One region of the Micromonospora sp. NPDC047793 genome, then DNA from elsewhere that is predicted to be linked to it. Evidence: riboswitches for the same ligand, from Rfam matches in the RefSeq annotation. Region 1 holds a riboswitch; each other region holds the start of a gene.
The links. A riboswitch is a leader RNA that binds a small molecule or an ion and turns the genes downstream of it on or off. The one in region 1 is predicted to bind cyclic di-AMP.
Positions count from the first base shown of each region.

Region 2: linked by a shared signal. The riboswitch ahead of ABZ738_RS23270 (hypothetical protein) and the one ahead of ABZ738_RS11615 (C39 family peptidase) in region 1 are both predicted to bind cyclic di-AMP.
Region 3: linked by a shared signal. The riboswitch ahead of ABZ738_RS06145 (hypothetical protein) and the one ahead of ABZ738_RS11615 (C39 family peptidase) in region 1 are both predicted to bind cyclic di-AMP.

Region 1 is NZ_JBEYSG010000004.1:325,577-332,876, reverse strand. Features, by position in the region: gene ABZ738_RS11620 (CDP-glycerol glycerophosphotransferase family protein) at 1-347, shown strand, start outside; gene ABZ738_RS11615 (C39 family peptidase) at 547-1,416, opposite strand; cyclic di-AMP (ydaO/yuaA leader) riboswitch at 1,632-1,773, opposite strand; gene ABZ738_RS11610 (hypothetical protein) at 2,090-2,854, opposite strand; gene ABZ738_RS11605 (hypothetical protein) at 3,032-3,541, opposite strand; gene ABZ738_RS11600 (acyltransferase) at 3,666-4,946, opposite strand; gene ABZ738_RS11595 (polysaccharide pyruvyl transferase family protein) at 5,140-6,471, shown strand; gene ABZ738_RS11590 (glycosyltransferase) at 6,561-7,300, shown strand, end outside.
Region 2 is NZ_JBEYSG010000013.1:78,771-86,070, reverse strand. Features, by position in the region: gene ABZ738_RS23280 (alpha/beta hydrolase) at 1-75, shown strand, start outside; gene ABZ738_RS23275 (AAA family ATPase) at 336-2,450, shown strand; cyclic di-AMP (ydaO/yuaA leader) riboswitch at 2,614-2,746, shown strand; gene ABZ738_RS23270 (hypothetical protein) at 2,751-3,836, shown strand; gene ABZ738_RS23265 (PfkB family carbohydrate kinase) at 4,072-5,037, shown strand; gene ABZ738_RS23260 (5'/3'-nucleotidase SurE) at 5,034-5,858, shown strand; gene ABZ738_RS23255 (STAS domain-containing protein) at 5,862-6,227, opposite strand; gene ABZ738_RS23250 (hypothetical protein) at 6,563-6,712, shown strand; gene ABZ738_RS23245 (hypothetical protein) at 6,867-7,259, shown strand.
Region 3 is NZ_JBEYSG010000002.1:295,136-302,435, reverse strand. Features, by position in the region: gene ABZ738_RS06150 (YibE/F family protein) at 176-1,555, shown strand; cyclic di-AMP (ydaO/yuaA leader) riboswitch at 1,722-1,853, shown strand; gene ABZ738_RS06145 (hypothetical protein) at 1,857-2,873, shown strand; gene ABZ738_RS06140 (carbonic anhydrase) at 2,957-3,655, opposite strand; gene ABZ738_RS06135 (MarR family winged helix-turn-helix transcriptional regulator) at 3,851-4,186, shown strand; gene ABZ738_RS06130 (hypothetical protein) at 4,276-4,701, shown strand; gene ABZ738_RS06125 (hypothetical protein) at 4,905-5,696, shown strand; gene ABZ738_RS06120 (AI-2E family transporter) at 5,821-6,999, shown strand; gene ABZ738_RS06115 (dienelactone hydrolase family protein) at 7,002-7,300, opposite strand, start outside.

The sequences.
Region 1 (7,300 bases):
ACGTCTCCGGGGTGGTCTCCGACTGGCTGTACTCGGGCAAGCCCTACGCGGTCACCGACACCGGCGTCGACGGTGACCGGTTCGTCGAACGGTTCCCCCTCGCCGCCACCGGCTACGTGCTGCGGCGGGACATGGCCGACCTGGACGACGTGCTGACGCGGCTGCTCGACACCGATCCGCTCGCCGAGGCACGCTGGGCGACCCGGCGGCGCTACCTGGGCGACTTCCCCGCCGACTCGTACGCCGAGGCGTTCCTCTCCGCCGCCCGGCGGGAACTGGACCCGGCCTGGACCGCCCCGGCGCCACGGACCACGACCGACGACGCGGCGCTGCCGACCGCCCCCTGAGCGCGCAGCAGCGGCCGTGGTGAGCGGTGGGCGTACTCGGTCAGACCTGTAGACCGAGAAGCACCGGGATCGCCGCCACGACGACCCCGGTCAGATAGCGATCCGCTGAACAGCACCTCAGGCCCGGATGTAAGGAAGGGCCCCCTGCTATCGCCTGGTGTATAGCAGGGGACCCTTCCTTACATCTCGTCCTTACATCTCAGGAGGAGTAGCCGCGGGTGGCGGCCCAGTGGGCGAGGTCGGTGGTGCTCATCCAGTACGAGTAGTACGAGGCGTCGGCCGAGTCCGCGATCTTGACCAGTCGACCGTCGTCCGCGTAGCCGACCACGGCGACGTAGTGGCCGCCGGGGAAGGAGTGCCAGCCACCGTCGGTGTCGGTGGCACTGCCGGCCACGTTCACCACCACACCGCGCCCGTCGGTGATCGCCTCCACCACGTCGGCCTGGAGCTGGTCCATCTGCGTCGGGGTGGCCGAGCCGCCCCGCAGCATCGTGGTCGAGTACGGCTCGCCCTTGAGCGTGGCGTTGAGCACCCGGGTGGTGTCCAGAGCCGAGTTGGTGCCGGCGTACGTGGTGCCGAGCTGGGCGGCCAGGGTGTCCTGGTCACGGTCGACCCCGGCGGCGCTGAGCGCGTTGCGTACCGCGGCCGGGCCGCAGTAGTAGCCGGTGGTCTGGGCCTGGAAGTCGTAGTCCAGGACCTTGCGCGTCGGTGGCTTCGGTGCGGTCTTCTCGCTGACGGCCACCGGCGAGGGGGCCGCCGAGGTGGCCTTCGGCGTGGGCGAGGGCGACGGTGACGGTGCGGCGCTGCTCGGGGCCGCGCTGCCGGGCGGGGTCGACGGGGTCGGCTCCACGCGGGTGTCGGCGCGGGAGGCGGCGGTGTCGCCCCGCGTCTCGGCGACGGCGGTCGTGGTGTGCGCGGTCGCCGGGGCGTCCTCGGTGCCGACGAGTACGGCACCGGTGCCGGTGGCCAGCGCCAGCGCGGCGGCCGAGGCGGCGACGACCTGGTAGGGGCGTTCGGTGGCCAGCCGGCGTAGCTGGCGCGTCAGGGTCTGCTTCACGGAGTCCTCCACGGGGCTCAGGGAGGCACGGCGATCCGCTCCGGCGGTCAGCTCGACAGGACATGCCGAGGACCGCCCGAGTGGGCGGACGGGCCGTGCGAGGGGCTTCGCCCGGTCGGGGCCGGGCGGGGGCCGCAGTCAGCTCGCGGCCGACGGCCCGGTGAGCGCGGGCACCGCAGTGCCGTGGAGGAACAAGAGGGGTATCACAAGGGGATGCACGAGAGGAAAGCTCCTTCCGACACCGCCGACCGGGTTAGCTGACGGGTTCGGGCGGGAAGTTGGCCCTACCGTGAGCCGAAGCTCGCGGATTCACCCCAGAGGTGCGGTGGGTCCCCGGTTCGTGAGACCACGATTAGGCGGGTCGATGCGGCGTCGCCTCCTGCGATCGGTTACCGCATCGGACGGGCCGACATTACTGGTCGGCCATTGCCCTGCCAACCCGCTCTGACCTGCGCAAACATGATCCAGCTCAGTGATTTTCGGGCGTTCGGTCATCGATGTCCCGCAACAGGACCGACGGCGATCGACGTAACGGGCGGTGACAACCGGACCACCCCCGGACAATGCCTCCGGACATCACGTCACGTCTCGGGCGGTTGCGGCACCACCGTCCGTTCCGGCGATCGGTGTGACCGGGCTCACCCGATCAGGCCGGATTACCGGGGCTCCGCGCGTCTCGCCCGGGTCACCCCACGCGCGCCGGACGCCAGCGCAGGGCCGCAGCGGCCGGACGTGCGGCGGTGGTCACGGCGGGTGCCGGCACCGAATTCGGTCGCAGGCGCTGCGCGGCGGCGTACGCCTCGGCGGAGAGCACCCGGGCCGCTTCGGTGGCCCGTTCCGTCTCCCGCCAGGCGGCCCGTTCCCGCTCGGCGGCGGCCCGGTAGGTGGCCCGGTGGTTGTCCCGGACGACCCGGGCCAGCACGACCTCCTGTGCGGCCGGGTGCAGGCGGGGGTCCCAGCCGGCCCGCCGGGCCAGCACGTCGGTGAGCTGCCGCGCCGACAGGTCACCGCGCCAGTGCGCCACCATCGCGGCGTGGTGCAGCCAGCGTTCCCGGGCGGCGTACTCGCTGGCGGTGCGGGGGGTGCGGGGGGCGGGCAGCGCGGTGGTCCCGGCGAGCCGTCGGGCCCGGCTCTCCGCCTCGTCGAAGCGGGCCCAGGCACGGTCGAGGGCGGTCTGGGTGGTACGCCACGCGTCCCGCCGCCGGGCGGCGTTCTGTGCGGCCCCGGCGGCGGCCACCGCCACCTCACCGGCGTAGCGGCGCAGGTCGGCCGTCTCGGCCTCGGCGGGGTCGTCGGCCGGGCCGCTGGTCTCGTCGGTGCCGGACGAGGAGGGTTCGGGCCGGGCGACCAGGACGGTGAGCACACCCAGTGCGAGCACGAGCAGCACCGACCAGATGGCGGCGGCCCGGGGCACCTCGATCAGGAACTGGTAGAGGACGGTCTTCTCCATGGCGGTACCTCGTGGGCCGTGGTGCGCTGACAGCGGGCCGCCGGCACCCGGTCCCCCGACGGCGGCGCGTCGGAACCGGGCGGGGCGGTGACGGGATGTTTCGCGGGGCAGAGGTCCCGGGCGTTGCGGGACGGGCTGCGGCGGAGTCCGGTCGGTGTGCCGCAGCGGGGCGTGAGGTCAGTCGCCGGGTGGGGCGCGGGCACCGTGGGCACCCGGCGGGACCGCCGTCGGAAGGGACGCCGCCGGGCCGCCCACCACCGCCGTCACGGCGGGCCGCTGCGCCAGGCCCGTCTCGGGCGACAGCCCGGGTACGCCGAGCGCGTCGGCGCGGTCGACGGCCCCCGTGGCGGACACCGTGACCAGCGCACCCGTCGACGAGGGGTGCCAGTCGGCACGGGGCGAGGGCATGAGGAGAGGAGCCGCCGCGAACCGGCCGGCGGCGGGGTGCCCGACGAGCGCGGCCTGTGCGGGCGTGGCCAGTGCGGGCGTGGCCAGTGCGGGCGCGGCCAGTGCGGGCGCGGCCAGTGCGGGCGCGGCCAGTGCGGGCGCGGCCAGTGCGGGCGCGGCCAGTGCGGGCATCGCCCAGGCGCCGAGGGTGAACGCGGCGGCGACCGCGAACCCGGTCAGCAGTCGCGTCGCCCAGCGCGCCAGCCACCACAGGGGACGGGCGGGCGCGACGGGAAGCACCCGGTCACGCTACCGCCACCGATGTCGCACCGCATCGGCGGCGGGCGTGTCGGGTAGACGACGCGCCGTAATCGGCACACGAAACAGCAGGTCGGAGCGTCGACGACAACGGTCCACGGTGGACTCAGCGGTCCCGGTCGCGGTGACCTGCCGTACTCGGCTCGTCACCCGGCACCCGCTGCCTCGGCGGCCCGACGGGCGGGCCAGCGGGCGATCCGGCGGGCGGATTTGCGGACGGTCCCGCAGGCTCGGCGGACCCGCCACCAGGCGGGGCGGCGGGTCCGGCGGCAGGCGGCGGGGCGGCGGGGGCGCGGCTCGGGGCGAGTCGGCGCATCATCGGTTGCTCCACGTAGCGGTGCAGCAACGCGGCCAGCGCCAGGGTGAGCAGCAGGAACCCGATCACCGCCGGCACTCCCCACCAGCCGGGCAGGCCGGTGCCCCAGTCGCCGGTGAGCCGCAGGATCGTCATGATCGCGAAGACGTGCACCAGGTAGAAGGCGAACGAGACCTCGCCCAGCCAGACCATCAGCCGGGAACGCAGCGGCGAGCGGCGACCGTGCACGTCCGCGTCGGCCGCCGCCGCGATCACCAGGACGTACGCCACCGACAGCAGTGCCGCCCAGAGTTCGGCCCGGATCCACTGCGAGGCCGCCACCCAGGTCGCGACGAAGATCACGGTGGCCAGCGGCAGCCGGGGCCCGCGCCAGCGACCGCGCAGCATCAGCTCGGCGGCGGCCACACCCATCCAGAACTCCAGCGACCGCACCAGCGGGAAGATCTGGGCGAACCACCACCGGCTCTGCTCCGGCACCAACTGCTGTCCGGGCCAGAGCGCCAGGATCAGCAACGGCATGGCGATCACGACGGCCCACAGCATCCACGGCCTGGCCCGGCGGATCAGCGGCAACGCCAACGGCAGGCACAGATAGAAGAACAGTTCGCAGGAGAGCGACCAGCTCACGTTGTTGACGCTGTAGAAGTAGCCCGGTCGCGGGTCCCATGCCTGGAGCAGGAAGAGGTTCTCCAGCGCGGCCACCGGGTTGATCGGGTCGGCGAACCAGAGCGCCGCGAGCATGGCCAGCGCCCACATCACCAGGTGGTTCGGATAGATCTTGGCGAGCCGACGACGCCAGAACCGGCGGCGGGAGTCACCGACCCGGGCCGACCACACCAGCACGAAGCCGCTGAGGATGAAGAAGAACTGCACCCCGGACAGGCCCAGGGTGAAGATCTCGCTGACCACCGCCTGGTGACCGGGCTCGGCGATGATGCGCATGGTGCCGGCGTGGAAACCGAAGACCAGCAGCGCGGCGATCCAGCGCAGTCCGGTCAACGAGGGCAATCGGCTGGCGTCACCGCGTCGGGTGGTGGAGGGCTGCCTATCGACGACGGTGGCGCTGGTCATTCCGGGCACCATACCGGTGCGGGCACACCCACTCGACGCGAGGCAGGAGGGGCGGATGCGGCGCAGGTGTCAACCGGTCCTCCGGTGGCCTAGTATTCCCGGGACTTGGATGAGCACCCACCCCGCCATCCGGCTCGGTGGTGCGCCGGGCATGCCGAGGCGGGGCCGGCACCGACGAGAGGCAGAGTCAGCGATGCACCAGCGGATCCTGATGCGGGCCCGAAAGGGTCCCTTCGACGTCAACTCGCCCGAGGAGACGTTCGAGCGGAACCTGATCGGTGAGAACGCGGGCAACCTGGTCTTCAGTCACGCCGCGAACAAGCTGCTGGCCACCCGCGCCGCCACCATCACGCCCAACGGCTTCACGGTGAACATGCGCGACAGCGACCGGATCAACGAGGAGTACGACGTCTTCGTGGTCCCGCTGGCGAACGCGTTCCGGCGCAGCTACGCCCACCGGCTCGACGCGATGAGCCGGCTGATCGAGCGACTCAAGATCCCGGTCGTGGTGCTCGGGGTGGGTGTGCAGACGAACGTCGACGGTGACCGGGAATACCTCCGTCCCATCGACGACCAGGTCAGTCGCTTCTGCCGGGCCGTCCTCGACCGCTCGCCCAGCATCGGCGTCCGGGGCGAGATCACCGCCGACTACCTGCGGACGATCGGCTTCTCCAACGTCGACGTGATCGGCTGCCCGTCGATGTTCCTGCACGGCGACACCCTGCCGGTGGAGAAGCGCAAGACGTTCATCGGCCCGTACGACAAGATCGCGTTGACCGTCTCGCCGTACGTCAAGTCGATGGCGAAGATCATCAAGACGCACCACCAGCGCTACGAGAACCTGCGCTACATCCCGCAGGACCTCAAGACGCTGGGCACCCTGCTCTTCGGTGACGCCCCCGAGGACCGTGGCAAGACCAGCGAGATCCCGATCCACACCACGCACCCGCTGTTCACCGAGGACAAGGTGCGGATGTTCGTCGACCCGTGGACGTGGATCGACTACCTCTCCGGGTTCGACTTCAACTTCGGCACCCGCATCCACGGCACCATCGTCTCGCTGCTCGCCGGCACGCCGGGCTTCCTCTTCGCGCACGACTCGCGCACCCTGGAGCTTGCCCGCTACTTCGAGATCCCGCACCGGGTGATGCGCGACGTGCCGGCCGATGTGGACGCCGCCCAGCTCTACGACGAGGCCGACTACTCGGGCATGGTCAACGGCCACAAGCAGCGGTACGACACGATGCTCCAGTTCCTGACCAAGCACAACCTGGGCAACTCCTTCAACGACGCCGACAGCGCGGCGGTGTTCGACGCCACCCGGCAGGCGACCGCCTTCCCGCCGGCCGTCCGCCCGGCACTGGCCACCTCGCCCGAGGTGCTGGTCAAGCGCATCGAGTGGCTGCGTGACCAGGAGGCTGTACTCCGCGAGCAGGCGTCACAGGCGATGCCTCGGCCGGAGCGGATCCGGACCCGGATCAAGAAGGCCGTCCCCGGCTCGGTGCGCCGCATGCTCAACCGTTAACCCGGCGCTGCCCGGCTGTTCAAAAACTCCACCACCGCCGGCCACGTCGGGTTCCAGGGCCGTCCATCCGGGCGGTCGATGGTTGCGGCGTGGTCATTCAGCCGACGCACGCGCCGCTGTTGAGCATCGTGGTACCCGTCTACCGCGTCGAGGCGTACCTGCGGCAGTGCCTCGACTCGATCCGTGGTGACGTGCCCGCCGACCGGGCCGCCGAGGTGGAACTGGTCGCGGTGGACGACGCGTCGCCGGACGGGTGCGGCGATCTGCTGCGCGCGTACGCGGCCGAGCATCCGGGCGTACGCGTGCGGCACCTGGCGACCAACGTCGGCCTCGGCCCGGCCCGCAACGCCGGGCTGGACGTGGCGACCGGCCGGTACGTCTGGTTCGTCGACAGCGACGACTGGCTGCCGCCGGGCACGATCCCGGTGGTGCTGGACCGGCTGCGGGCGGACCGCCCCGACGTGATGATGGTCGACCACCTGCGGGTGCACGACTGTGGCCGCCGGGAGGTGGACCCCAGCAGCCGGTTGCTGCGGGACGCACCCGGCGTGTTCCGGCTCGCCGACCGGCCCCGGCTGCTGCGGGTGCAGCACACCGCCTGGAACAAGGTGGTCCGCCGTGAGTTCCTGGCCGAGCTGGGGCTGCGCTTCCACCCCGGCTGGTACGAGGACATCCCGTTCAGCCACCCGCTGCTGATCGGCGCGGCACGCATCTCGGTGCTGGACCGGGTCTGCTACCTGTACCGCCAGGGCCGCCAGGGCGCCATCACCTCCACCCGCAGCGGCCGGCACTTCGACGCCTTCGACCAGTACGACCGGCTCTTCACCTG
Region 2 (7,300 bases), on a different contig from region 1:
GTCCTGGGTCAGGTGCTCGCCGACGCCGGACGCACCGGTGGCCGCTCCGCCGCCGGCCGTACCCGCCGCCGCTAGTGCGGTGTCCAGGAACGTTGGCGGTGTCGCGGCGAGGTCCAGGCGGCGGTCCGGCAAGGCGGAGTCGGGCCTGGATACCGGTGTTGTATCCAGGCCCGACTCCAACGCCGCCGGTCGTCGTCTGGACCCGGCGCGGCCCGGTGAACGTTTCTGGACACCGCACTGGAGATCGCACCCGGACACGGTGCCTCCGCGCCCCCGCGAGGTGGGGCGTAATCTCGTGCGGTTGGCCGGGCCGGCGTGACGAGGAGAACGAAGCGGTGGACCAGAGCACCCTGGACCGGGAGATCGCCGTCGAGCAGCGGCATCTCGACCGGGTGTACGCACGACTGGCCGAGCTGCGACGCGCGGCGGTCCGCGCCGAGCGGGACGGTTACCGGCTGGCCCGGGTCGGCAACTTCGGCGCGCTGGTCGAGCGGGACGCGATGGTGTTCCACGCCGCGCAGCGCCGCCACGTGCTCGACGCCGAGTACGAGGGGCTCGTCTTCGGCCGTCTCGACCTGCGCGACGGGCAGGTGTTCCACGTCGGGCGGCTCGGTATCCGCGACGAGGACGCCGCCACGCTGGTGGTCGACTGGCGTGCCCCGGCCGCCGCCCCCTTCTACCAGGCCACCCCGGCCGAGCCGCTCGGCGTGGTACGCCGCCGGACGATCCAGTCCAGCCGGGAGCGGGTCACCCGGATCGAGGACGACCTGCTCGACCCGGACGCCGCACCGGCGGAGATGGCGGTGGTGGGCGACGGCGCGCTGCTGGCCAACCTGTCCCGGGCCACCGGCCGGGGGATGCGCGACATCGTGGCGACCATCCAGCGCGAGCAGGACGAGGCGATCCGCTCCCCCGGTTCCGGGGTCACGCTGGTCTCCGGCGGGCCGGGCACCGGCAAGACGGCGGTGGCGCTGCACCGTGCCGCGTACCTGCTCTACTCCGACCGCAGCCGGTATGCCGGCGGCGGCATCCTGGTGGTCGGCCCCTCCTCGGTCTTCGTCGAGTACATCGCCTCGGTCCTGCCGTCCCTCGGCGAGGAGACCGCCACGCTGCACTCGCTGGGCACGCTCTTTCCCGGGCTGGTCGCCACCCGCACCGACCCGGTCGACGTGGCGGCGGTCAAGGGGTCGCTGCGGATGCGCCGGTTGCTGGAACGGGCGGCCCGGGACGGCGTACCCGACTCCCCGCCCGAGCTGCGGCTGCTCTACCGGGGGCAGTTGCTGCGGCTGGAGCGGCCCGAGCTGGACGCCATCCGGGAACGGGCGTTGGCCCGGGGCGCGCGGCGCAACGAGGTACGCCGGGCCGGCTTCGACGGCGTCCTGGCGGCGCTCTGGGCACAGGCCCGCCGGTTGGGTGTCGCCCGGTTGCCCGAGCAGCGGGCCTTCGAGGACGAGTTGATCGACCGGACGGACTTCCGGGACTTCCTCAAGGCGTGGTGGCCCCGGCTGCATCCCCGGCACGTGCTCGGCTGGCTGGCCGATCCGGAACGGCTGCGCCGGTACGCCGCCGGGCTGCTGTCCCGCGCCGAGATCCGGCTGCTGGAGCAGGCGTACCGGAAGCTGGCAGCCGAGGGTCCGACGGTGGCCGACGCGGCGCTGCTCGACGAGCTGGACGCGTTGCTCGGCAAGCCGGTGCGTCCGGCCCGCCAGAAGCGCGACCCGTTCCAGCTCGCCGGTGGGGTTCGCGAGCTGAGCACGTACGCCGACCGGCAGCGGGCTGCCCGCCAGGCGGCGCGGGAGCGGCCGGAGGACTACCGCGACTACGCGCACGTGGTGGTGGACGAGTCGCAGGACGTGTCACCGATGCAGTGGCGCATGATCGGCCGGCGCGGTCGGCTGGCCTCGTGGACGGTGGTGGGCGACCCGGCGCAGACCGCGTGGACGGGTGATCCGCAGGAGCTGTCCCGGGCCCGGGACCAGGCGTTGGGTCGTCGTCGGCGGCACCGGTTCACGCTCACCACGAACTACCGCAACTCGGCGGAGATCTTCGCGGTGGCAGCGGCCGAGATCCGCCGGGCGTACCCGGACCTGTCCCTGCCCACCGCCGTGCGGACCACCGGGGTCGACCCGGTGGATCTGGTGGTGCCGGCGGCCGAGTTGGCGGCCGGCGTGACGTCCGCCGCGAGCGCGCTGCTCGGCGAGGTCGAGGGCACCGTCGGGGTGATCACGCCGGTGCCGCGTCGGGACGAGGTCGCGGCCTGGCTGGGTGGGCTCGGCGGCGAGCGTCTCCAGGTGGTGACCAGCCTGGAGGCCAAGGGCATGGAGTACGACGGCGTGGTGCTGGTCGCCCCCGGCGAGATCCGTGCCGATCCCGGCTCCGGTGTCCGTACGCTCTACGTCGCCCTGTCCCGGGCCACCCAGCGGCTGACCACGATCGAACCGACAGGCTGAGCCGGAGGCCACCGACCTCGCTTGGCGAAAAAGCAACAAACATACCTTATGTCTGGTTTACTCGTGACCAGGGGAACACCAGGAGTCACACCGGCTGCACGGGTCCCACCAGCACCGGTAGGCTCGGACCCGGCCTCCGCCAGGCGGCACTCGACGGTGCCGGCGGTGACCGCCGCCTAATCGCCCGCCAGGGCGAACCGGGGAACCATGTTCCAGGGGTGCATCCGCGTCCAGCGGTAGGGATCTTCCGTCCCGAACCCGTCAGCTAACCCGGTCGGCGGCTGACGGAAGGACATGTGCATGCCAGCAGTGGCAACCGTGAGACCGGCCGCCCGTATGGCGGCCCTGATAGCCGCGGGGCTCGCCCTTGCCCTGGGCGCCGCGCTGGCGCCGTTCAGCGCCGCCTCCGCGGCTCCCGGTGACGTCGGCGACGAGGGCGGCACCCCGGCTCTGCGCGCCCAGTTGGAGGCGGCCAGCAAGGGTTACCTCGACGCCAAGACCGCCCTCGACCGCTCGGTCGACCGGCAGAAGAAGCTGGCCGAGCAGCTCACCACGACCGAGGGCCAGCTCACCGAACGCAGCACCAAGGTCGCCGAGATCGCCGCGCAGGCGTACCGCAGCGGCCGACTCGGTGCCGCGTCGGCGCTGCTCAACAGCGGATCCCCGGCCGGCTTCATGGACCGCGCGGCGGCACTGGACGCGGTGGCGGCCAACGAGGAGCGCGCCCTGCGCGACCTGCGGGCCAGCCGGGACGAGGTCGGCAAGACCAAGCAGGCCCTCGACGTCGAGGTGCAGGAGCAGCGCAAGCAGGTGGCCGTGATGGCCAAGCGCAAGGAGCAGGCCGAGCGTTCGCTGACGGTGGCCGAGGAACGGGAGGAGCGGGCAGCCGAGCGGGCCGCGGCGGAGGAGCGGGCCAGTCGGGCCCCGGCACGCAGCGGCGGTTCCAGCAGCCCCACGGCCAAGCCGGCGCCCCGCAACTCCAACGGCTCCTGGCCGGCCGAGTCGTGCAGCGTCAACGACCCCACGCCGGCCAACGGCTGCATCACCCCGCGCACCCTGCACGCGCTCAACCAGGCCAAGGCGGCCGGCTTCACCCGGTACGTCTCCTGCTACCGCGCTGGCGGCTCGGGTGAGCACCCGAAGGGGCGGGCCTGCGACTTCGCGGCGCAGAAGAACGGCTTCGGCGGGGCCGCCACCGGCGGCGACCGGACGTACGGCAACAACCTGGCGGCGTTCTACGTCAACAACGCCGACCGTCTCGCCGTGCTCTACGTGATCTGGTACAAGCAGATCTGGCTGCCCAGCAGCGGCTGGCGGACGTACAGCGGCGCGCGTGGTGACCCCTCCAGCGACCACACCAACCACGTGCACCTCTCGGTGTACTGACCCGCACGACACGCCGGGTGGCCGCCCTCACGGGTGGGTCCACCCGGCGTCGTCGTTCCCGCACCCCGACGCGCCCGCCTCGAATCCACCCGCCCGTCGCCGCGCGCTCTCGCGCCACCTTGGTTACCGTCGACATCGAAGCGGACATTTCGTGGCGACCGGGAGGAACGGTTATGAGCGGACCGCAGCGGACCCAGTGCGACGGTGTGTCGTGAGCGCGGCGACCGGCCATGTGATGGTCTTCGCGCCGACCCCCCTGCTCACGGTCACCATCGACCAGCCCAACGAGACGCCGGAACTGCACCTGCACCCCGGCGGTCAGGGCGTCTGGCAGGCCCGGATGGTGCTGTCCCACGGTGTCGACGTGGTGCTCTGCACCGCGCTCGGCGGCGAGATCGGGCAGGTGCTGGAGCCGTTGCTCGTCAGCGAGGGCGTCGACCTCAAGGTGGTGGCGCGGGACTCCGGCGGCAGCGGCGGGTACGTGCACGACCGCCGGGACGGCACCCGGCAGGAACTCGTCGACGTGACCGGGCAGCCGCTGAGCCGGCACGAGCTGGACGAGCTCTACAACCTGGCGCTCGGCGAGGGACTGCGCGCGGCGGTGAGCATCCTGAGCGGCCCGAACGACCCGTCGCTGGTCCCCGCCGACCTGTACCGCCGCTTCGCCGCCGACCTCGGCGCCAACGGCAGCCGGGTCGTGGTGGACCTCTGCGGTGACCACCTCACGGCGGTGCTGGAGAGCGGGGTCTTCTTCGTCAAGGTCAGCCACGAGGAACTGATCGCCGACGGCCTCGCGACCGACGACGACGAGGAGCAGCTCACCCGGGCGATGCACGACCTGCACGCCAACGGTGCCGAGAACGTGGTGGTCAGCCGCGCCGACAAGCCCGCGCTGGCCCTCGTCGACGGCGAGGTCTTCGAGGTGCGGATGCCGCGCCTGGAGGCGGCCGACCCGCGCGGTGCGGGCGACTCGATGACCGCCAGCGTGGCCGCCGTGGTGGCGCGCGGCGGCGACGTACGCACCGCGATCCGGACCGGCGCGGCGGCCGGCGCGCTCAACGTCACCCGGCACGGGCTGGGCACCGGGCGGCTCGACTCGATCACCGGGCTGGTGGACCGGGTACGCCTGGAGCCCGCCGGAGTCCGCCGGCAGGAACGCACCACCCCCGACGAGTTGGCCCACCGGGTGGGTGGCGCATGACGCTGCGGGTGCTGATCACCAACGACGACGGGATCGCCGCGCCGGGTATCCAGGCGCTGGCCCGGGCCGCCGTCGACCGGGGGTTGGACGTGGTGGTCGCCGCGCCGCTGGAGGAGGCGAGCGGCACCAGCGCCGCGATGAGCGCGCTGGAGCAGGACGGGCAGGTGGTGGTCCGTGAGCATCCGCTGCCGGAGCTGGCCGGGGTGCCGGCCTTCGGGGTCGGCGGGTCCCCCGGTTTCATCGCGTTGATCGCCGTGCACGGCGCGTTCGGGCCGCCGCCGTCGGTGCTGCTCTCCGGGATCAACCGGGGGGCGAACGCCGGTCGGGCGGTGTTGCACTCCGGCACCGTGGGTGCGGCGTTCACCGCCGCCGCCAACGGCTGCCGGGCGTTGGCGGTGTCGCTGGACGTGCTCTCCGTCGGTGAGGCGACCGCCGTCAGCGGAGGCGCCGCGGTGGCCGCCGCAGCCCGGGTACGCGACGCCGAACGGAACTGGGCCACCGCCGCCCACGTGGCCCTGGACCTGCTCCCCCGGCTGACCGCCGGGCCGGTGGAGAGCGTGCTCAACGTCAACTCGCCGGACGTGCCGCTGGAGCGGCTGCGGGGCGTACGCCGGGCGGGGCTGGCGACCTTCGGCCAGGTGCAGATGACCGTTGCCGAGTCCGGCCACGGTTTCGTGCGTACCGCGCTGGAGGAGCCCGGTCAGTCGGTGCAGCCCGGGACCGACCTGGCGTGGCTCGCCGACGGGTACGCAACGGTGACGGCGGTCCGCGCCGTCACCGAGGTGTCCGACGTGAACCTGTCCGGCCTCGACGGCGACTGACGGTCAGCCGCCGGGAAGGACCTCGGGGGTGGCGGCGGCGCCGGCGTAGTACGGCTCCGGCGCGCCGAAGAGACCGAGCAGCCCGGTCACCCAGAGCTGTCGGTGCACGAACCGGCTGGGTTCGGTGACGACCAGCTTCACGCCGCTGACCTCAGCCGTCTGGAAACCGGCGACCATCGCGCTGATGCCCACCGAGTCGATGAAGGTGACCAGCCGCATGTTGAGCTCGATCCGGGCCGGCCGCCCCTTGGCCAGCACTTCGGCGATGGCCTCTTTCACCTCGTACGCGGTGTCGACGTCGATCTCGCCCCGAGGGGCGATCTCGATGACACCACCGGGCCGAACCGTCTGCAGGATCGACAGGCTCACGCGAGCACCTCCACTCGCCCGTACGACGGGCGCCTCATCAGTACGCGGGCCGCGACCGAGAGTATTCCTCCGACGGCCTCGGTCGCCACCCCTCGGGATGAGCAATTCGCGGACATCGGCATGTCAAATCACCCATATCCGAACTTATACGTCCTATCACTCGGTGCGAACCGGGGCTCGCACCGACGAACCAGGGTAGCGGGCCGAGGCTCGCCCGTCCGATATCCGGCACCCCGGCGTGCCCCCGCATCCGGCGGCCTGACCTGCGACCGTCCGGTGCCGGTGGCGGAGTGTGCCTAGCATCACCGGTGACGACCACGACGAAGGGACGACGGATGCTTCGTAGGCTCGCCGGTCTGGCCGGCGTCAGCGCCCTGCTCGCCCTCCTGCTCGCCTGCGGGTTCGGCGGCGGAGGCGATGACGACGATGACGATGACGACGACTTCGCCCGCGCGGCGGTCGTCGCGGTGGTGTCCCCGAGTTGATCCGCGCCGTCCGGGCGCGCCGACCGTGGGCGGCACCGACGACGCGCACGCGGGTTTGCGGCGGCGTCCGGCGGGGCACAGCGTCGGTGGCGAACCGCCGACGTCCGAGGTCTGACCTGGCCACCGGCTTCGGCACTGTCGAGGAGGGAACCACATGTTCGGAAGCAACCTGCTGGACCGTCGCAGCAAGCCGGAGCAGATCACGGACCAGGCGTGGCAACACCTCGTCTCGGCCGGCGACAGCATCCGGGACGCCGCCCGTTCGGCCCGGCACACCTCGGCCGGCTTCGCCGACGACGCCGGTGACCTGGTCGGATCGGCCGCCGAGGAGGCGCGGCACCGGGCCAGCGTGGCCTTCGACGCGCTCGCCGGACGTCGTCCCGCGTTGCCCTGGACCCTGCTGATCGGCGCGGCCCTGGTCGGTGCCGCGATCGGCTGGGCCGCCGGCAGTGCCGCGCGGGCCGCCGGCAGCCGGGACCGGGCCACCGACGACATCGAGTTCGTCGACGTCGAGCGCCCCGACTCCCCCGCCGGTCCGCTGACCTGACGGAGATGTAAGGAAGGGTCCCCTGCTAACGCCTCGTGCGT
Region 3 (7,300 bases), on a different contig from region 1:
ACCGCCCCGCCGCAGCCCTGCTGCGGCTGCCGAGAGCCGGCCCCACCCTCACGGTACGCAGCCATCCTGCCACGCTCGGGCCATTCCGGATGCCCGCCGCCGTGGCCGACCGGCGGCGCTGAACCATCTCGCCCGCCGGTACGTAGTTCGCCTTGGAATCGTTGGGAGACAATGAATGGGCGCCGACCACACCCGTTCCGCTCCGCCCACCCCACCCCGGGTGCGGCGGATCCTCATCGTGACGGTGGTCCCCCTCTTCCTCGCCACCCTGGTCGCCGCGCTCGTGCTCTGGCCCTCGGACCCGCCCCGGCCCGAGGCCGCCGACGACCTGCCCCGATACCACGGCACGGTCACGCGGGTGGTGAACGAGCCCTGTCCACCGAACCCGGTCGTGCCCGAGGGCACCCCGACCACGGCCGGGCAGCAGTGCGGCACGGTCACCGTGCGGGTCGACAGCGGCCCGGACGAAGGTCAGGACGTGCAGGCGCCGTTGCCGGACGGGCCGGGGGCACCCCGGGTCAGCGTCGGCGACGCGATCATCCTGGTCTCCCTGATCGATCCCGAGGATCCCTCGATCAGCACCTACAACATCGCCGAGCACCAGCGGGGCAAGCCGCTGATCTGGCTCGCGGTGCTGTTCGCCGCCGCCATCGTGGCCTTCGGACGGCTGCGCGGCCTGGCCGCGCTGGGCGGCCTGGCGGCCAGTTTCGCCATCCTGCTCACCTTCGTGCTGCCCGGCATCAGCGCAGGCCAGCCGCCGCTGGTGGTGGCCATCGTCGGCGCGGCACTGATCATGTTCGTGGTGCTGTACCTGACGCACGGCATCTCGGCACAGACCTCCGTGGCCGTCCTCGGCACGCTCGGCAGCCTGGTGCTCACCGGCCTGCTCGGGCTGGCCGCCACCCGGGCCACCCACCTGACCGGTTTCGGCAGCGAGGACGCCACCACGCTCTCCATGTTCCGGGGCGACGTCGACCTGCACGGCCTGCTGCTCGCCGGCATCATCATCGGCTCGCTCGGCGTGCTCGACGACGTCACGGTGACCCAGGCCGCCGCGGTGACCGAACTGCGGCACGCCAACCCGAGCTTCACCCGCCGGGAGCTGTACCGCTCGGCGACCCGGGTCGGCCGGGCCCACATCGCCTCGGTGGTGAACACCATCGTGCTGGCGTACGCGGGCGCGTCGCTGCCGCTGCTGCTCCTGCTCACCGCCGACACCCGCGCGCTCGGCCAGATCGTGACCAGCGAGTTCCTCACCCAGGAGATCGTCCGCAGCGTGGTGGCCACGCTCGGGCTGGTCGCCGCCGTACCGCTGACGACCGCCCTGGCCGCGCTGGTGGTCACCGCCGGGCGGCGGGACACGCCGGAGCCCGGCGGACCCGGCGGCCACGACGACGGGCCGGACGGCGACGGCCCCACCCCACCGACTCCCCGGCCCGGCTCGGACCGGTCCGAGGCACTGCACGCACTCAGCACCGCGCGTGCGCGTGACACATCCCCCGCCACCGGTTCGCGGTGGCCCGATCCGGACAGGAGCACGGACACCACATGGTGACACCCCGCAGCGTGACCGCCCCTGCCGACACGGTTCGTGCCCGTGTCGTTGGTCACCCATCGCGATTACGAAATGACGCATCTAGTCAGGTTCGGGGCGTAGAGACCGACATGGACTCTCGGGTAACCTCACTGCCGGTCACCGCCGAAGGCGCGCAGCGGCGCCTGCGGTGCCACCGCCCAATCGCCGCGAGGCGAGCCGGGGACCCAGGTAGGTGGGGTGAATCCGCGTCAGCGGTAGGGGCCACTTCCGTTCCGAACCCGTCAGCTAACTCGGTCGGCGGTCGATGGAAGGGAAAGAAGTGACGGCACCCCTACGCCGCTGGATGACCCCCGTGGTGGCCGTGTTCGCCGCGTTCGCCGTGTTCGCCGGACCTCTGCCGGCCATGGCCGCGCCGAACCCACCCAGCCCCGCCGAGCACGACGACGACCCGCCGATGCTCAACGACCTGATCGAGTCGGCCAACCGCGACTTCTCCAAGGCCAAGAACCAGCTGGAGAAGTCCAAGAAGCGGCAGCTCAAGCTCGACGTCGAGTTGCGTCGCGCACAGGCCGACCTCGAAGCGCTCAGGCCGCAGGTCGCCGAGATCGCGACGCAGTCGTACCGGACCGGCCGGGTCGGTGCGATAGCGATGTTGTTGCAGAGCAACGCCCCGGACTCGTTCATGGACCGCGCCTCCGCCCTCGACGAGTTGAACCTGTTCAACGACAAGAAGTTGGGCGAGGTCAACGCGATCCGGGAGCGCGCGGACCGGGCCAAGCTCGCGTCCGACGCCGAGGTCCGCGAGCAGCAGAAGCTGACCAACGACATGGCGCGTAAGAAGACCGAGGCGGAGAAGTCGCTCCGCCTGGTCGGTGGCGAGAGCCTGACCGGTGGCCTGGTGGCCGCCACCTCACCGGTCGCCCGGGTGGCACCGAACCGCGCGTCCGACGGGAGTTGGAAGGCGGAGTCGTGCAACCAGAACGACCCGACCACGTCGGGCTGCATCACGCCGCGCACGCTGCACATGTACAAGGAGGTCAAGCGGGCCGGCTTCAACCGCTTCGTCGGCTGCTGGCGGCCCGGTGACAAGTTCGAGCACCCGAAGGGCCGGGCCTGTGACTGGTCGTTGCAGAACAGCGGGTTCAGCCCCTGGCACAACGACGACACCCGGATCTACGGCAACAACCTGGCGGCCTTCCTGGTCCGCAACGCCGACCGGCTCGGCATCTACTACGTGATCTGGAACCGGCAGATCTGGTTCCCGACCGAGAACCGGTGGCGGTCCTACAGCGGCCCGTCCAACCACACGGACCACGTACACGTGTCGCTGCTCTGAGCAGCGTCCCGGCGACCTGAGAGGGCCGCTCCGCCGTCTGGCGGAGCGGCCCTCGTCGTCCGTGTCCGTGGGCGGCCCGAGGGTCAGCCCACCGGAGTGACCACGCCCGCCATCTCGGCGGGTTCCGCCGCGACGGTCCGCACCTCACCGGCGGCCAGTCGGTAGGACATGCCCACCACCGCGCACCCGCCGGCGGCCACCTCGGCGGCCAACGCCTCGGAGGACTCCAGCATCGCCTCGACGGTCTGCGCGATGTGGATGTCGACGATCGCGTCCAGGTCGTCGATCCCCGCCCGCTCGGCCCGGCGCAGGCTGGGCACCACCGCGTCCACCACGGCACGCAGGTGGCCCGTCGGCGCGGTCCCGGTGGCCGCCGCGGCACGGGCCGCCTGGACGGCACCGCACGAGTCGTGCCCGAGCACCACCACCAGCGGGGTACGCAGCACGCTCACCGCGTACTCGACGCTGCCCAGCACCTCGGGGCCGATGGTGTGGCCGGCGGTGCGGACCACGAAGAGATCACCCAACCCACGGTCGAAGATGATCTCCGCAGCCAACCGTGAGTCGGAGCAGCCCACGATCACCGCGAAGGGGTGCTGCTCGGCGGCGACGGCGGCCCGGTGGCTGGCGTTCTGGTTGGGGTGCCGGAGCGTGTCGCTGACGAAGCGGCGGTTTCCGGCGACCAGTTCGGCGAGGGCGCGCTCCCGCGAGCCGGGAAGGTCAGCGGTCAGGTACTCGCGTTCGGGACCGGGCTGCGCTCCGATCGTTCCGGGTCGACTCATCCGGCGTCACCTCGCCTCTCGGTGGAATGCCTGGTCATCCCGGCCGGCGCTGGCCACGGGCTGCCACCAACCGTCACACGCAGCGCAAGGCGCGTCAAGCTATGCGTGATCTGCATTTCATGTATTCCAGAACGCTTGCCAACCGGCGCGGGCGGGTGCGGGCGCAGCCCGAGTACGTCAGGGGCAGGCCATACGATGGCGGGCATGGCGACCTCAGACGAGCGAGAAAGCACCCGGAACTGGACTTTCTTGACAAACCACGCGCACGTGCTGCTCGCCATCGCCCGCAACCCCACCGCCCGGCTGCGCGACGTCGCCGGTGAGGTCGGGGTCACCGAACGCGCCGCCCAGGCGATCGTCGCCGACCTGGAGGCGGGCGGCTATCTGCACCGCACCCGGGTCGGCCGCCGCAACGAGTACACCCTCAACCCGGCCGGGCGGTTCCGTCACCCGGCGGAGGCCGACCGCCACATCGGCGACCTGCTCGCCCTCTTCACCGACGCGCCCTCGACCGCGAGCGGCGATCGCTGACCGTCCACAGTCGACGACGTGGCGTGGTTCACCGACCCGACGGGGGCTGCGCCAATGCGTTCTCCGCACCGAAACGATAGGTTGGACACGTGTCGTCCGCCGTGCTCGCCCGTCCCCTGTGGCCGGCGACGCTGCGTACGCTGCGGGAGCTGACCCGGCTGGCACTGGCCGCCCTCGTGGTGGCGGTCGGCCTCGGCACGGCCGTCGCCGACCTGCCACTGCGCCCGACCGACGACCAGCCGACCCATGCCGTCGCCGACCATCGCGCCTGGTCCGTCACCGCCGACGTGCCGACCTGGCCGGGCACGGTCGCACCGGTCACCGAGCACGTGCGGGCGTCCGCCGCGCTGTCGACGTCGCCGACGCAGCCCACGGCGCCGACCGCGCCGCCGGCCCACCGCGAGCCCGCCGCCGAGTCCGGCTCGGCCGGCACCACCACGGTCCACCGGCCCGCCGCGCTGCGGCTCGCCGTCGGCCACGGCGAGCCGCCCCGTCGCGGTCCACCGACGGCCTGACCGACGGCCCGCCCCCAGGACGCCCTCCGGCCCGCGCCCGTCCGCCGACCCGGCCCCGACCTCGATCCCGACCGACCGTCGCCGAGCGTCCCGGGCACACCGCCGTCGCGGACCCGTCCGGCCCCGCCGCCGTCCTGTCGCCGCCCTCGGCGACCACAGACCTTGCCCAGTCGACGACCCTCATCCGACCGCGAGAGGTGTTGATGATGCGAACCGCTCTCTCCTACGTCCTGCCCGACGTCCCCCGGGCCGCCGTGATCTGGCTGACCCTGCTGGGCGTGGTGATCCTGGCCATCGCCGCCCTGCTGCTGCGCCCCCGACGACTCCTGCGCTTCGACGCGGGCGCCCGGATCCGCGAGGCGGCACTGCCGAGTCGCACCGAGCACACCGAGGAACAGCGCGACCAGGACCGCTGGGCGGAGGAGGTCGCCGTCGCCGCCGACCGCGCCGACGCCACGGCCCGCCGCCGCCGCGAGGAGTGGCTCGCCGCGCAGGACGAGGCCGAACAGGCGTGGCAGGCGTACGAGACGGCGGAGGCGGACGTCCGCCGACTCACCGCTGCCACCGGCATGCCGCTGCCGCAGACCCCGCGCACCCCCGCCGAGTACGCCGACCGGGAGCGCTGGCTGCACCGGGCGGCGATGGAGGCGTACTGGCGGCGGGAGCTGTCGGTGGAACAGCTCAGCGACGTCTTCGCCCACCGGGGCTGGGACCCGCGGCGGCACCCGGTCGAGCAGGAGCTGGCGCTCCGTCGGGCGGTACGCGACCACCTGTTCGCACGCCAGCAGACGGCCCACGCCCAGGAGCAGGAGCGCTGGCGGGCCGCCGAGCTGGCCGTCGCCGCAGCCCGCAGCCTGCGCGACGAGGCGCTCTCGGCACTGCTGCCAAAGTTCGAGGAACGCGAGTCGGTGCTGCCGTTGACCGCGCTGGGTGGGGTCGAGCAGACCCGCGAGATGCCGACCGTGGTGCGCGGCCGGGCGGCTGCCGCGTACTGACCGGGTCTGCCGCGACAGGCAGATAGCGCGAACCTCCTCCGGCCCGTCGGGCGGGAACCTAGCGTGGGACCGGTGTCGGACGGACACCGGCCGGGTACGACCTCGCCGGGAAGAGGAGGCCGACGTGGTCGCACGGGGTGACGGGCGTAAGCCCGAGGAGTCGACGCGGCGGAGTGCCGGGCCGAGACAGACCTGGGCGGCTCTGCCCTGGCTGGTGCGCACGGCGGTGGTCTGGAGCGCCTGCCTGGTGGTGATCGCCGCCGGTCTCTACCTGCTGGCCCGGATCACGATGCTGGTCACGCCGCTGGCCATCGCGCTGGCCGTCACCTTCTTTCTGGCCGCACTGCTCGACCCGGTCCAGCTCGCGTTGCGCCGGCTTCGCCTGCCCGCCGCACTGGCCGCGCTGCTCACCGTCCTGCTCCTGCTCGGCGTCCTGTCCGGCGTGGGCGTGCTGGTCTGGAACATGACCGCGGGCCAGTTCAGCGAGTTGGGCGACGAGTTGCGGCAGGGCCTGGAACGCAGCCGCGACTTCGTCACCTCCACGCTGCCGGTCACCGACGCGCAGCTCGACGGCCTCGTCGACCAGCTCCGCCAGGCAGTCAGCCAGCAGGAGGTCGACCCGGTCGCCAGCGCGCAGACGGTGGCCGAGGTGTTCGGCTCCGTCCTGCTCGCCCTGGTGCTGCTCTTCTTCCTGCTGAAGGACGGCCGGTCGATGTGGCACTGGACGTTGCGCCGGGCGGGCGGGCCGAACCGGGAGATCGCCGCCAGGGCGGGTCGGGTCGGCTGGCGCACGCTCGGCTCGTACAGCCGGGGCACCATGCTGATCGCGGCGATCGACGCCATCGGCATCGGTCTGGCGCTGGTGCTGCTCGGTGTGCCGCTGGCCTTCCCGTTGGCATTGATCACGTTCATCGGCGGGTTCGTGCCGATCATCGGCGCCACCGTGGCCGGCGCGGTCGCGGTGCTGGTGGCGCTGGCGGCCAACGGCCCCACCACCGCCCTGCTCACTCTGGGCGCGGTGATCGCCGTCCAGCAGATCGAGGGCAACCTGCTCGAACCGCTGATCATGAAGCGGCAGGTCCGGCTGCACCCGGTGGTGATCCTGCTCGCGGTCACCGCCGGCACGCTCATCGCCGGCATCGCGGGCGCCTTCGTCGCGGTCCCGATCGCCGCCGTCGTCTGGCGGGTCGTCGACAGCGTGCAGCAGCAGCGTCAGGCCGCTGCGGCGGAGCGACGCTGGACCAGGATCATCCGGGGGCGGACGGCGCAGTCCCGTGCCCGCAGGACGGTCCGCAAGGTCTGACCTCAGCCCGACGCCGGGACCGGCTGGGGACGCAGGTGGTCGCGGAACCAGCCGGCCGCCGCCTCGGCCACCTGTTCCAGCGTCCCGGGCTCCTCGAACAGGTGCGTCGCGCCGGGCACCACCCGTAGGTCGGTCGGCGCGGCCATCCGGTCCCGGGCCTGCTCGTTGAGCGTGATGACCTGCTCGTCGAGGCCACCGACGAGCAGCAGGGTGGCGGCGCGCACCTCGCCCAGGGCGGCTCCAGCCAGGTCGGGTCGGCCGCCCCGGGACACCACGGCGTGGACCATGTCGGGCCGCCGCG